Regions from separate parts of the Carnobacterium sp. CS13 genome, predicted to be linked through region 2. Evidence: predicted binding sites of a transcription regulator. Region 2 holds the regulator's gene; each other region holds the start of a gene.
What was found. The regulator NrdR, encoded in region 2, represses ribonucleotide reductase genes. The targets are predictions, from matches to a motif close to ACACNATATATNGTGT.
Positions count from the first base shown of each region.

Region 1: the regulator NrdR is predicted to act here: its motif matches at 1,931-1,946, upstream of JHE06_RS01160 (vitamin B12-dependent ribonucleotide reductase).
Region 3: the regulator NrdR is predicted to act here: its motif matches at 2,114-2,129, upstream of nrdH (glutaredoxin-like protein NrdH).

Region 1 covers NZ_CP067364.1:238,420-242,600, forward strand. Annotated here, with positions in the region: gene JHE06_RS01160 (vitamin B12-dependent ribonucleotide reductase) at 1-1,834, opposite strand, end outside; gene JHE06_RS01165 (deoxynucleoside kinase) at 2,459-3,124, shown strand; gene JHE06_RS01170 (NupC/NupG family nucleoside CNT transporter) at 3,117-4,181, shown strand, end outside.
Region 2 covers NZ_CP067364.1:760,635-764,815, forward strand. Annotated here, with positions in the region: gene polA (DNA polymerase I) at 1-97, shown strand, start outside; gene mutM (DNA-formamidopyrimidine glycosylase) at 131-955, shown strand; gene coaE (dephospho-CoA kinase) at 1,000-1,614, shown strand; gene nrdR (transcriptional regulator NrdR) at 1,801-2,268, shown strand; gene JHE06_RS03660 (replication initiation and membrane attachment family protein) at 2,294-3,730, shown strand; gene dnaI (primosomal protein DnaI) at 3,733-4,181, shown strand, end outside.
Region 3 covers NZ_CP067364.1:1,351,337-1,355,517, forward strand. Annotated here, with positions in the region: gene nrdE (class 1b ribonucleoside-diphosphate reductase subunit alpha) at 1-1,365, opposite strand, end outside; gene nrdI (class Ib ribonucleoside-diphosphate reductase assembly flavoprotein NrdI) at 1,358-1,723, opposite strand; gene nrdH (glutaredoxin-like protein NrdH) at 1,720-1,953, opposite strand; tRNA gene JHE06_RS06535 (tRNA-Arg) at 2,525-2,598, shown strand; gene JHE06_RS06540 (helix-turn-helix transcriptional regulator) at 3,030-3,389, shown strand; gene JHE06_RS06545 (hypothetical protein) at 3,592-3,903, shown strand; gene JHE06_RS06550 (MerR family transcriptional regulator) at 4,012-4,181, opposite strand, start outside.

The DNA of each region.
Region 1 (4,181 bases), 520 kb from region 2:
CTGTTTCTTCCTCTGTTTTACCAATCAAGAACGGAAAGCTGCCTTTTTCTTTAGCTAATTCAATGGATGTTTCATAAGCGGTGACAGCAATAGCTTCAAATACTTGATCGACCAACTCGTTCCCCTCAGGAGAACCGTATTCTTTACCAGCGTAGATGAGCAAATCAGCTAATCCCATAATGCCAAGGCCCACTCGGCGCTCGCCTAATGCTTGCTTTTCGTTGTCTTCTAAAAAGTAAGGTGTAGCATCAATAACGTTATCTTGCATCCGCACACCGGTTTTAACAGTTTGTTTTAGTTTAGCAAAGTCGATCGTTTCGCTATCTTTATTAACCATTTCAGCTAAATTGATAGCAGCTAAGTTACAAACGGAATAAGGAGCAAGGGGTTGTTCGCCACAAGGGTTTGTTGCGACCACTTTTTGTCCATAAGCAGCTGCATTCGTCATTTTATTGGCATTATCGATAAAGAAAATACCAGGTTCAGCAGAATAAGTTGCACAAATATTGATCAGTTTCCAGAGTTCCCGAGCTTTAATGGTTCGATAAGTCCGAACCGCATGTCCACTGGCTTCCCATTCGCGAACATCGCCAACTTCTGTCCAATGAGCGTCGTAATAAGCCATTTCAGCTTCATTGTAGGATTCAACAGCTGGGAAACGCAAAGCGTAATCTTCATCATTTTCAACAGCTTGCATAAAGTCATCCGTTAAACAAATCGAAATATTGGCACCAGTCAAGAAATCGGGGTGATGAACTCCATATGTTCCGCCGGTTCTCACTTTATCTTCAACTTCTTTTAAGGTAGCTTGGTCAAATCCGCCAGTACCCGGGATGTGTTTGTAATTTAAGATGTTTTGGTACATCGCTGCTTCACGTTCCGTGAAAGGCGTGAATTTTAATTTTTCAGAAGCCATTTTTTTAATTTGTGCATCTTCTGTATTTTCAATCAAATAGCGGAGGATCCGCGGGTTTTGCATTTTAGAAATAATGAATTCAATAATATCAGGATGCCAATCAGTCAACATGATCATTTGAGCACCACGTCGGCTGCCGCCTTGTTCAACTAAATGAGTTAATTGAGCAATGTCATCTAACCATGAAACCGACCCTGATGACTTGCCATTCACACCGCGAACCAATGCATTACGCGGACGTAAGGTAGAACCATTCGTGCCGACTCCGCCGCCGCGACTCATGATTTCCATAATTTTTTTACGGTGATCTGAAATTCCGCCGCGTGAATCAGGAACAAAAGGCATAACGTAACAATTGAAATAGGTTACTTCAGTATCCGAACCAGCACCGTATAAAACGCGTCCAGCAGGAATAAAGTTTAACTGCACTAATTCATTGTAAAAGAGTTGGTAAGACGCTTCACGCTGTTCAGCCGTTTTTTCGACTGCAGACAATCCTGTTGCATTGCGTTTCGCGATTTGCTCGTAATAGATTTCTAATGGTTTTTCGATAGCGTCTAAATTACATGTAACGATACCCGTTTCTTGTGCCGCCGAATCTTCAATAACGCCGCGGTATTCTTCTTCAACCAAAACTTGAGCGGTATGCTGCTCATGGTCGATGTGAGTCACGAAGCCAGTGCCGCGAGTTGGATAGCTGGGATCCGGTTTGACCGTTAAAATAACCAAGTCTCCCACGGATAGAGTCACTTTAGATGTATCTTTAAAAGCGTAGCGATCCAACATCACAAGACGCGAGACGCCTTTATGGGTCAGCTTCATTTCCGCTGTAATCGGATGAACTTGAGGAAAAGCCTGAATATCCTCATTCAATTTTTTTATATTTACTGTTGCATCGGTAGTTACGTTCATCACCATATCAATCACTCCTTGTATTAGTTAAGCTCTTAATAAGTATGTATAGTAAGGTTAATCACCTTTTTATACCATATAGTGTTGCTCTGTTTTTATTGTACACCATATATAGTGTTAAATCACTATTGAAGTTCTAAGGAAGTTATGTTTTATTTGTGAAATGTTGAGACATCAATCATTCCGGTCTTGAAGAAATTTTAATTGAGTTTGAATGCTTTTATTGTCAGCACTCCTTTGCTTGTTGGTTAACTTCACCTCACAGTAATCGTATTATTTTTGGCTTTAGTGTATTTTTTTCAGTTGGCCTGCTATTTGTGCAGAATTAATCCAATGCGTTAAAACACAACATATTGTGTCTTGTTTTAAATTATTCGGCATATGGTGTGATTTTTTATTGAAAAAACAAAAAAACAGTGTATCATAGCTAATGTATTAATATATATAATTGCGAATATCTATTAAAAGAGCAAACGATAAGCATGCGGGAGGTAGTATATCACTAGAGCTAAGCGTATAGGAGATAAAACAGGAAAAAGATTGGATAGTTCATTCACCTAGTGAGTAACGATCAAAGCTGCAAAAACTTAGGTTATAAAATAAAATCAACAAGAACAAGGAGAGGGGTAGATGGCGATTTTAGTAATAGGCGGAATGATTGGTGCGGGAAAAACAAGTGTAGCTAATCTTTTAGGAGGAGCTTTAGATAGTGAAGTGTTTTATGAAAATGTAGAGGATAACGAAATCTTGCCTTTGTTTTATACAGCAAGCGAGGAGGAACAAAGCTTAAAAAGGTATCCGTTTTTATTGCAACTGGAATTTTTAAATAGTCGTTTTAAAAGTATTAAAGAGGCGTTACATAATAAAAACAATGTTTTAGATCGTTCCATCTATGAAGACTGGTATTTTGCTAAAGTAAACGCAAATTTAGGGCGCATTTCAGACACCGAGTTTAATATATACGAGAAATTGCTCAATAATATGATGGAAGAATTACAAGAACTTCCTAAAAAGTCCCCGGATCTAATGGTCTATTTGCAAGGGTCTTTTGAAACGATTCTTTACCGTATCGGTTTGAGAGGCAGAGACTTTGAGCAAGACCAAAGTTTACTTGATTACTATAAAGCGCTTTGGGAAGGATATGACCATTGGGTTACGAAACACTACAATGCTTCTGATGTGCTGATCATTAACATTGACGATATTGATGTAGTCAATAACCCAGAGGATGCCTATGCTGTTGTAACAATGGTCAAAGATAAATTAGCAGAGATGGAGAATAGAATGAATGAATAAATTAGTAACAATTTTGGGCATTATAGTCATGCTGGGGATTTTATATCTCTTATCAGATAATAAAAAAGCAATCAATAAAAGAACCGTAGCTACTGCTTTGGGAGCGCAGTTAGTTTTGTCGCTATTCTTAATTAAAGTTCCTGTGGGCAGCTGGATCATTGAACAGTTAGCAGGAGCTGTAACTAAGTTGTTTAGTTTTGCTAACGAGGGGCTTGCTTTTGTTTTTGGGGATTTATTTGGAAAAGGGTATTTCTTTATTGATGTACTAGGCGTCATTATTTTCTTATCTGCCTTAACAGGTATTTTAGGCTATTTAGGTATAGTAGGTTGGGTAGTTAAAGTAATCGGAGGGGCTGTAGGCAAATTATTAGGCACCGAGAAAGCGGAGTCTTTTGTAGCTGTAGCTAATATGTTGTTAGGCCAGACAGAAGCACCTTTCTTAGTTGCTAAGTATCTGCCTAACATGACGAAGTCAGAATTGATGACCGTTTTGGTTTCAGGTATGGGATCCATGTCCGCTTCTATCTTAGTTGGGTATAGTTTGCTCGGTATTCCTATGAAATGGCTTTTGATTACAACGGCTTTGGTTCCTTTTGGGTCATTGCTCGTCGCTAAGATCTTAACGCCAGAGACAGAAATCAGTAAAGTATCAGACGTAACATTAGACCGCAAAGGCGCTAACACATCCGTTTTTTCCGCTATGGCTGAGGGAATCAACAACGGGTTGCAAATGGTTTTAGGTATCGGTGCTAGTTTGATTGCAGGTATTTCTATTGTAGCGCTGTTAAACAGTTTGTTAGGTTTAGTCGGTACTAGCTTTACAGGGGCTTTAGGCTATATCTTTATGCCTATCGGTTGGCTAATGGGCTTAGCTGGTTCCGAGGCCATGATAGCCGGGCAGCTTTTAGGGACAAAATTATCGATTAATGAATTCGTAGCTTATGCAGATCTAGCGCCTTTGATGACAGATTTATCTGAGAGAGCCATAGCGATGTTATCCGTTGCTGTGGGTAGCTTTGGAGCGTTCTCTAGTATAGCTATTTGTGTGACAGGTTTA
Region 2 (4,181 bases):
GAAATTGGTTGCTGAAGTGATGGAAAATGCAGTAGATTTGAATGTACCGTTAAAGGTAGAAAGCGACAGCGGCGACAATTGGTACGAAGCGAAATAAAACAAGCTAGGATGAAAAGGAGTTGCTAAAAGATTGCCAGAATTACCAGAAGTGGAAACGGTCAGAAAAGGTTTGGCCCAACTTGTCGAAGGTAGGACCATTGTAGGGGTTGATGTATATTGGGACCGGATTATTTCTGGACCCATTCACAGTGAAGAATTTGCAAACCAGCTGATTGGAGAAAAGTTGGTTGGTTTCGAACGAAGAGGGAAATACTTGATTTTTCTCTTCACTCACTGGGCGATGGTATCCCATTTACGAATGGAAGGGAAATACGAAGTAGAAGCGAAAGAAACTCCGCTAAAGAAACACACTCATGTGGTCTTTCATTTAGATGATGGCTGGGACCTGCGTTACCTGGATGTTCGGAAATTTGGCCGAATGACTCTTGTTCCATTAGGAGAACAAGAAAGTGTTGCTGGTTTGAAAACATTAGGTCCTGAGCCTGTACCAGAAACGTTTAAGCTTGCTTCTTTTCAAAAAACACTCAAACAAAAAACGCGGGCAATCAAGCCTTTGTTGTTAGACCAAAAAGTTGTAGCAGGGTTAGGAAATATCTACGTAGACGAAGCCCTTTTTAAAGCTAAAATCCACCCGCTAAGACCGGCTAATACCTTAAAACTATCAGAAACCAAACGCCTCCACGAAGCAATCATACAAGTGCTAGGGGAAGCTGTGGAAGCTGGCGGGACTACTATTAGAACTTATAAAAATGCTCTAGGAGAAGCCGGTAGTTTCCAAGTGAAGCTGCATGTTTACGGAAAGACAAATGAACCCTGCATTTACTGTGGAACACCTATTCAAAAGTTGAAAGTGGCTCAAAGAGGCACCCACATTTGCCCGAGCTGTCAAAAGTAACAGGAGACAAAGCGGATTACAGGATGAAAAAAGAGGTGAAGCAGATGACATTTGTTTTAGGATTAACAGGAGGCATTGCCACGGGGAAAACAACTGTTAGCGAAATTTTTAAAGAAAAAGGTATACCAGTTGTAGATGCAGATATTGGAGCACGAGTAGTGGTTGAGCCAGGAACAGATGGTTTAAAAGATATTCAAGAGCATTTTGGTGAGGAAGTGCTTCGACCGGATGGTTCTTTAGACCGTAAAGCATTAGGAACGATTGTTTTTGCAGACAGCCAACAACGAGAAACGCTAAACTTGCTTTTAGGAAAACACATCCGTAGATGGATCAGAGAACAAAAAACGCATTATTTATTAATAAATCCGCCGCTGATCATCTTAGATATTCCTTTATTGTTTGAAAGCAATTATTCAACAGAAGTGGATCAAGTTATGGTAGTTGCCTTATCAGAAAAGACACAACTTACCAGACTGATGGAGCGGGATACTTTGACGCGTGAAACAGCTGAACAGAGGATCGCTGCCCAATTGCCTATTGCTGAAAAAATAAAAAGAGCGGATGTAGTGATCGATAATAATGGCACACGTCAAGAAACTAAAAAACAAGTAATGGAATGGTTGGATCATTTTTTTGAAGAAACCGCTGCTCTAAATTAACTAAAAGATTTTTAGATGAAAGAATGAGTGTAAAGTAGACTCATTCTTTTTATCGTATCAAGAACCATCCGTATTAGCGGGGCTTTTCTGGTGTTTCACCTCGGTACTACCTGTGGTATAATAGGGTATAATCGTGGCGAGTGTAATAAAAAAATGCGAGAAATCATAAAAAAAGGATGATGAATAGTGCAATGTCCTCGTTGTCAAAATAATGGTTCTAGAGTTGTCGATAGCCGTCCTGCAGATGATGGACGTGCTATTCGCAGAAGAAGAGAATGTGAAGCATGTAGTTTCCGATTTACAACGTTTGAACGAGTAGAGCAAGCACCATTACTGGTGATAAAGAAAAATGGCACACGCGAAGAATTTAACCGTGAAAAGATTTTGCGGGGCATCATTCGCTCTTGTGAAAAAAGACCCGTTGCAGTGGAACAAGTTGAGAAAATAGTTGACGACGTTGAAAATAAAATCCGCAGTTTAGGAGAAAATGAAATTTCATCCGCTATTATTGGAGAATACATCATGGAAAAACTAGCAGAAGTTGATGATGTTGCTTATATTCGTTTTGCAAGTGTGTACCGACAATTCAAAGATATGAGCGTTTTCTTAAAAGAACTGCAAGAATTTGAAAAAAAGAAATCAGAAAAGAATTAATGGAATCAGAAAGGTGTGACGGCATTTGAGTTATCCTTGGAAAAACATGAGTCCAAAAGACGGATTCATGGTCCGACAAAATGCCTTGCTTTCGGATATGGATCAAAAAATCCTGACTTTTTTATATCAGCCTCTCATTGGGGCAACAGCTTATAGTTTGTATATGACGTTATGGACAGAAATTGGGGAAGAATCTTATTGGAGCGAAGGGATTTTACATTCAGAATTGTTGACATTGCTGAATGTAGGCATCCCCGAACTCTATCAAGCAAGAATTAAATTAGAAGCTATCGGATTATTAAAAAGTTATCTTCAAACGGATCCAGAGAAGCTGTATGTTTATGAACTACTGGCACCTCAATCTAGTGCGGTGTTTTTTAACGATGACTTGCTAAGTTTGCTTCTCTTTGAAACGATCGGAGAACGAAAATTTAGAAACCTAAGAAGCCGTTTTGTAGTGGCCCCTCTTAATAAAGAAAAATTTCAAGATGTTACAAAGTCGTTTTTAGATGTCTATCGTTTTGATGCAGAATTATTTAAACAAGAAAAAGCGTTATTGAAAGAACCAGTTGAATTAGTAGGGGCAACCCAGCCTGAGGGGCCGACGATTGATGCTCAAACATTTGACTTTAAGTTTTTTTATACAGGGCTAAACAGCCACTATATCAATCGTTCGGCAATTACAAAAGATTTGGAAAAAACGATTTTAGTTTTGCATACGATGTATGGTATTAATGAATTGGCCATGCAGCGGTATATCTTAGAAGCTAGCGATATGGAAACAGGGAATATTGACGAACGAAAATTAAAAAATGTCGTCTACCATGATTATCACAAAAACAATCAAAAGAATGTTCAGTTGCAAGATGTGGTTGAAAAAGATATCCAAGTTGATCAAAAACAACAAAAAGTTCGTGAAGATGATTTGAAACAACAAGGTTTATCAGAAGATGAGATTAAAATCATCGAAGTGAGCGAACAAATTAGTCCTTATGATTTTATGACTTCGATCAAAGATCAAAAAGGCGGTTATGTGACTAAAAATGAAGAATGGACATTAGAAGAGATCCTTCGAAAAGCTAATTTGCCTTCTTCTGTTGTCAATATTTTAATTCATTATATTCTCGTAGCTAGAGACAATCCTATTTTTGAAAAAGCTTTAGCTTATAAAATTTCAAATGACTGGGCCCAAAATAAAGTGTTTTCTCCCGAGATGGCTCTTCAAAAAGTTAAAAAAATGTATTCAGAAAATGCTGAAAAACAACAAACAGTCAAAAAACAATATGGGAACCAAAGACAGACTAATTATGGGAAACCTGTAAAAACGAGAACAGAAACCCTGCCGGAATGGGCAAAAGAAGGAAATACAGCAAAAGCTGAACAGCCGATGAGCGAAGCTGAAAAACAAGCCTTTATGGAACGGCTGAAAAAAATCCAAAACTTTGGGAAAGAAGGTGACTAAAAATGGAAGATATTGGCAAGAGTCTAACAAAAATGCTGAAAGAACGAAGTTTATCTGATCAATATGAAAAACTGATCCAAGATGTACTAGACGATCCTGATGTGCAACAGTTCATCGAAGAGAACCGAGAAAAATTGAGCAACGAAGCTATTGCGAAAAGTTATGCCAAGCTTTATGAATTTGTAAATGAAAAGAAAAAGTACCAAGAAAAAACCGGGATGATGGCTCCTGGATATCACCCTCAACTAGTGATGAATTATTATTTTATTGACGTCACTTATGTCCCCACAGCTGAATTGATCGCAAAACAAAAAGAACAGGCTATTAAAAGTCGGATTCATTCCATGGATATGCCTAAAGACGTCAGAACAGCGACATTTGAACGGTTTCATCTAACCGATGAACGAGCTGTCGCCATCACCGCTGCATATGATTTTATTGCAGACTATTT
Region 3 (4,181 bases), 590 kb from region 2:
AACTGAAGGAACAGCTTCGATACTGGATTGATCTGTCACCATTGTCAAAGCACGTACCATAGCATCAACGGATTTGCCAAAATCAGGGGACTTCATCAAATTCACAATATTTGTTGAACCTAAGTTACAACTAATATCGGTACCTAAAGCTTCATACGTTTGATCATCATTGATCAGCGAAGGTTCTTGGATTTGCAAAATTTCACTGCATAAGTTGCTCATCGTGATTGTTCCATACACAGGGTTTTCGCGGTTTGCTGTATCAATATTGATAATGTAAGGATAACCTGATTCTTGCTGAAGTTTGGAAATCTCATTTTCCAATTCACGAGCGCTAATTTTTGATTTGCGGATTTCTTCGTTATTAACCATGTTGTCATACTCTTCAGTGATGTCTACATAAGCAAACGGTCTGCCGTAAATACGTTCAACATCATAAGGGCTGAATAAGTACATTTGCTCATCATGAGCTGCTAGTTCATAAAACTTGTCTGGTACAACTAAACCAAGAGATAATGTTTTAACCCGAATCTTTTCATCAGCATTTTCTTTTTTTGTAGATAAAAAAGAAACGATGTCTGGATGGAAAACGTTCAAGTAAACAGCTCCGGCACCATTAAGTTGTCCCAATTGATTAGAATAGCTGAAACTGTCTTCCAATAATTTCATAACTGGAATAACGCCACTTGAGGCATTTTCTATTTGCTTGATTGGATCGCCAGCAGCTCGCAGGTTTGATAAGTTGACTCCAACTCCTCCACCGATACGCGACAATTGAAGCGCACTATTGACTACGCGTCCAATGCTGTTCATATCATCGGTTGCTTGAACTAAGAAACAAGAAACCAATTCGCCACGACGTTTGCGTCCTGCATTTAGGAATGTTGGTGTCGCAGGTTGATAACGCTGATTGACGATCTCATCTGCAATCGTACGAGCCAGTTCTTTGTCTCCATTTGCTAAATACAACGCATTGAATACAATACGGTCCTCGTAACGTTCCAAGAAACGTTCCCCGTCATTGGTTCTCAGAGCATATTGTGTGTAGAATTTAAATGCCGACATAAAAGAACGGAACCGAAATTTACGGCTGTAAATATCTTCAAATAACTCTTTTACGAATCCACGATCGTATTGGTTTAAAAATTCTTCTTCAATATAATCTTCTGCCAGTAAATAATTTAATTTTTCATCTAGTGTATAAAAGAAAACTGTGTTTGGATTGACGTACTCCAAAAAGTAAGCACGTACAGCTTCACGGTCTTTATTCAAAGGAATAGAACCATTTACAGGTCGATTCAATTCATTATTCAATTTAAAATAAGTTACATCTTTTGGCTTGGTTGCTAATACTGGTTTATCCAAGTTCTTTCACCGCTTTCTTCAATAGTTGTACATCTTCGTCGTTTCCTTGAAATTCAAAAGTATGTAACAAAGGCACTTTATATTCTTGTGCCAGATTTTTTGCTGTAAAAACAAATAAGTTTCCGAAGTTCAGATTTCCGCCGCCAGCAATCCCTTTAAAATAAGTACGATTATTATCTGTCTCTATGAAGTCATTTATGATTTCAGTTGCTTCTACTTCATAAGTGGGAACAACAACGATAAAAGGTTCATGAATTGAAAGATATGGATTCGTTGGCGTAATCTCCAATAAATCCATATCTAGCTTTTCCACAAATTTTCGTGTCTGCCCTGTTAAAGACATATAAACAACTTTCATACTAATTGGTCAAGCAAGTCTGGTCGGAATCCATTGAATGCTTCTTGCCCTTCAACTGTAATAACTGGGACTGAACTGAATCCTAATTCTTTTACTTCTTCTAATGCAGTTTCTGATTCAAAGATATCTTTAGCAATGTATTCAATACCTTTATCATCTAAATATTTTTTGGTAAAGTTGCATTGCATACAATTAGGTTTTGAATAAACAACGATTACTTTTTGAGCCATTTTCATTACTCCCTTTAAATTAACTATTTTTTGGTGAAACCTATTCTCTTTGGGTTAAACACCGAATTGCTTTACTTCTAATATACTACACAATATATTGCTTTTTTACAATCATAAAGACACCATATATAGTTTGATTTTATATTCACAAGGCTCCCTGCCACTATATATGGTATCTCTTGTGAAATGTCAAAAACTTCTTAAACGCTTATTTTATCTCAGTTTTTTTAATTGTTCCCTACGTCTTTCACAATCATTTATTTTCTTTGTATGATTTTTTTATTTTGAAAAGATATTGAGCAGCAGGTGTTTTATTAGGTCCTTTCTAAAATCTGAAAAAGTAGTCGTTTTTTTAATTTTTTTTTTGAAAAATGGATTTGTGAAAAAACAAACTTTAATTTATTAAATAAACTTGAGGTAATGAACTCCAATAAAATAGTACGTTAAATGGTTCCAAGAAGTAAAGCTATTTATTTTTAAAAAAACATTTTAAATTCTCTTGAATTAAATTCAAGAATAGTATTGACTTTTTATTCATTATCCCATATAATAAATTCTGTTGCTAAGAAATGTCTCAGTAGCTCAGCCGGATAGAGCATTCGCCTTCTAAGCGAACGGTCGGGAGTTCGAATCTCTCCTGAGACGTATTTAACCTAAAACGAGGTAAAACCGATGACCAAAAACGTTGATTTCACAGCGTTTCATCAAATTGAGAAACATACAAGTTAAAACCATTTCGGAGTTATTTCGGAATATCTCGGAAAGCAAAAAAAGCATTCACTTCAATGTGGATGCTTTTTATGTTGTTAACCAGAATAATATATTTACATATTTATGTATGTTTCACCAATTTTTATGCACAAATCTCTTACAAACAATTTTAACAGGAAGTTTTCTGTCTATGCTTTAACTAGTAGGATTGTAATTTAGTTTACCTGGTACTCATCTCTCTTGTTGCTCATATGCAAACTCCTTCTATCAGAATATACGATAAAATAACTTTATATAACTTTCCGTTGTGTTTTCAACACTTTAAGTTATACTTCAATAGTTACTTCAGGACAAGGAGCGGAAAAATGCCTCATGCAAACGAAACAAAAACGTCTCAGCAAATTTCTTTACTTCGTTCACAATTTGGTTGGACCCAACAAAAATTAGCGGATAGAATCGGTTTTTCTAAACAAACGATCTCTAATTGGGAAACAGGATTAAAAGTACCGCGTATGGGTGCAATTTATAAAATGGCAAATTTATTTCGTGTTTCAGTAGATTTCATTATTGGCGGAGATAAACCAACTCCTCAGTGGTCTGACAAGAAAGACATATTGGATTTAAAAGTTATGTTAGAAAACAACGTCAATATGGCTTATGACGGCGCAGAATTAACTGATGAAGAGAAACAGAGAGTGTTTCAATTTATTAAGACATTGATTTGAAATACCGTTCTTGGTCATTTATTAGTTACAAAACAGGCTCATATTATTAAACGAGTGGTTAAAAGACAGTAATAAAAGTTTTTTTGTTTAATGTTTTATTGAGATCAGTAAACATTTTTATATTTGATGCCCTTACTGATACATATTGTTTTTTAGAAAGTTCTAAAATAATTTTAGGCATATCATTTAGGAGGTAAAAGAAATGACTTTTAAAGAATTTATAGCATACATGGATAAAAACTTAACGAGTAAAGATACATTTTATGAAAAAGCGTTGGAGGATCAATTGGCCAGAAATGCTAGACGCGCACCAGCTAAGAGATGGAATGAGACGAAATTAGATAGAGCGGTCGATAAATTATGGGTGGAGTTAATGAAAAATGTTTACGACAAATTTAAAATGACTATTCGTACTCAATCTTCTGATCCTTATCAAGCTTGGATCGATTATATAGAAAAAACTGAAGCTTTAGAAAATTTAGACGACATGATGATTGATTTAGAGTTTAACTAATACTTTATCGCTACAGATGATACATCGAGAAACACTCCGCTAATTAAAAAGGCCTATAAGAGTTTAACGAAAAACTTTTATGGACCTTTTTTGTTTTATGCACTTTCTTTAAAACAAATCTTTTGAATCAATGTATTGTGTCGGTTCTTTAGACATCAATCCGCTAACCGATAAAAACTCAGCGTGTAAAATGCGTCTAACATCTTCATCTGTTATCATTTGATGTTCTTTTTGTTTTTTAGTTTCTGATTCCTCTTTTTTTAAAGTATAAATTTGCT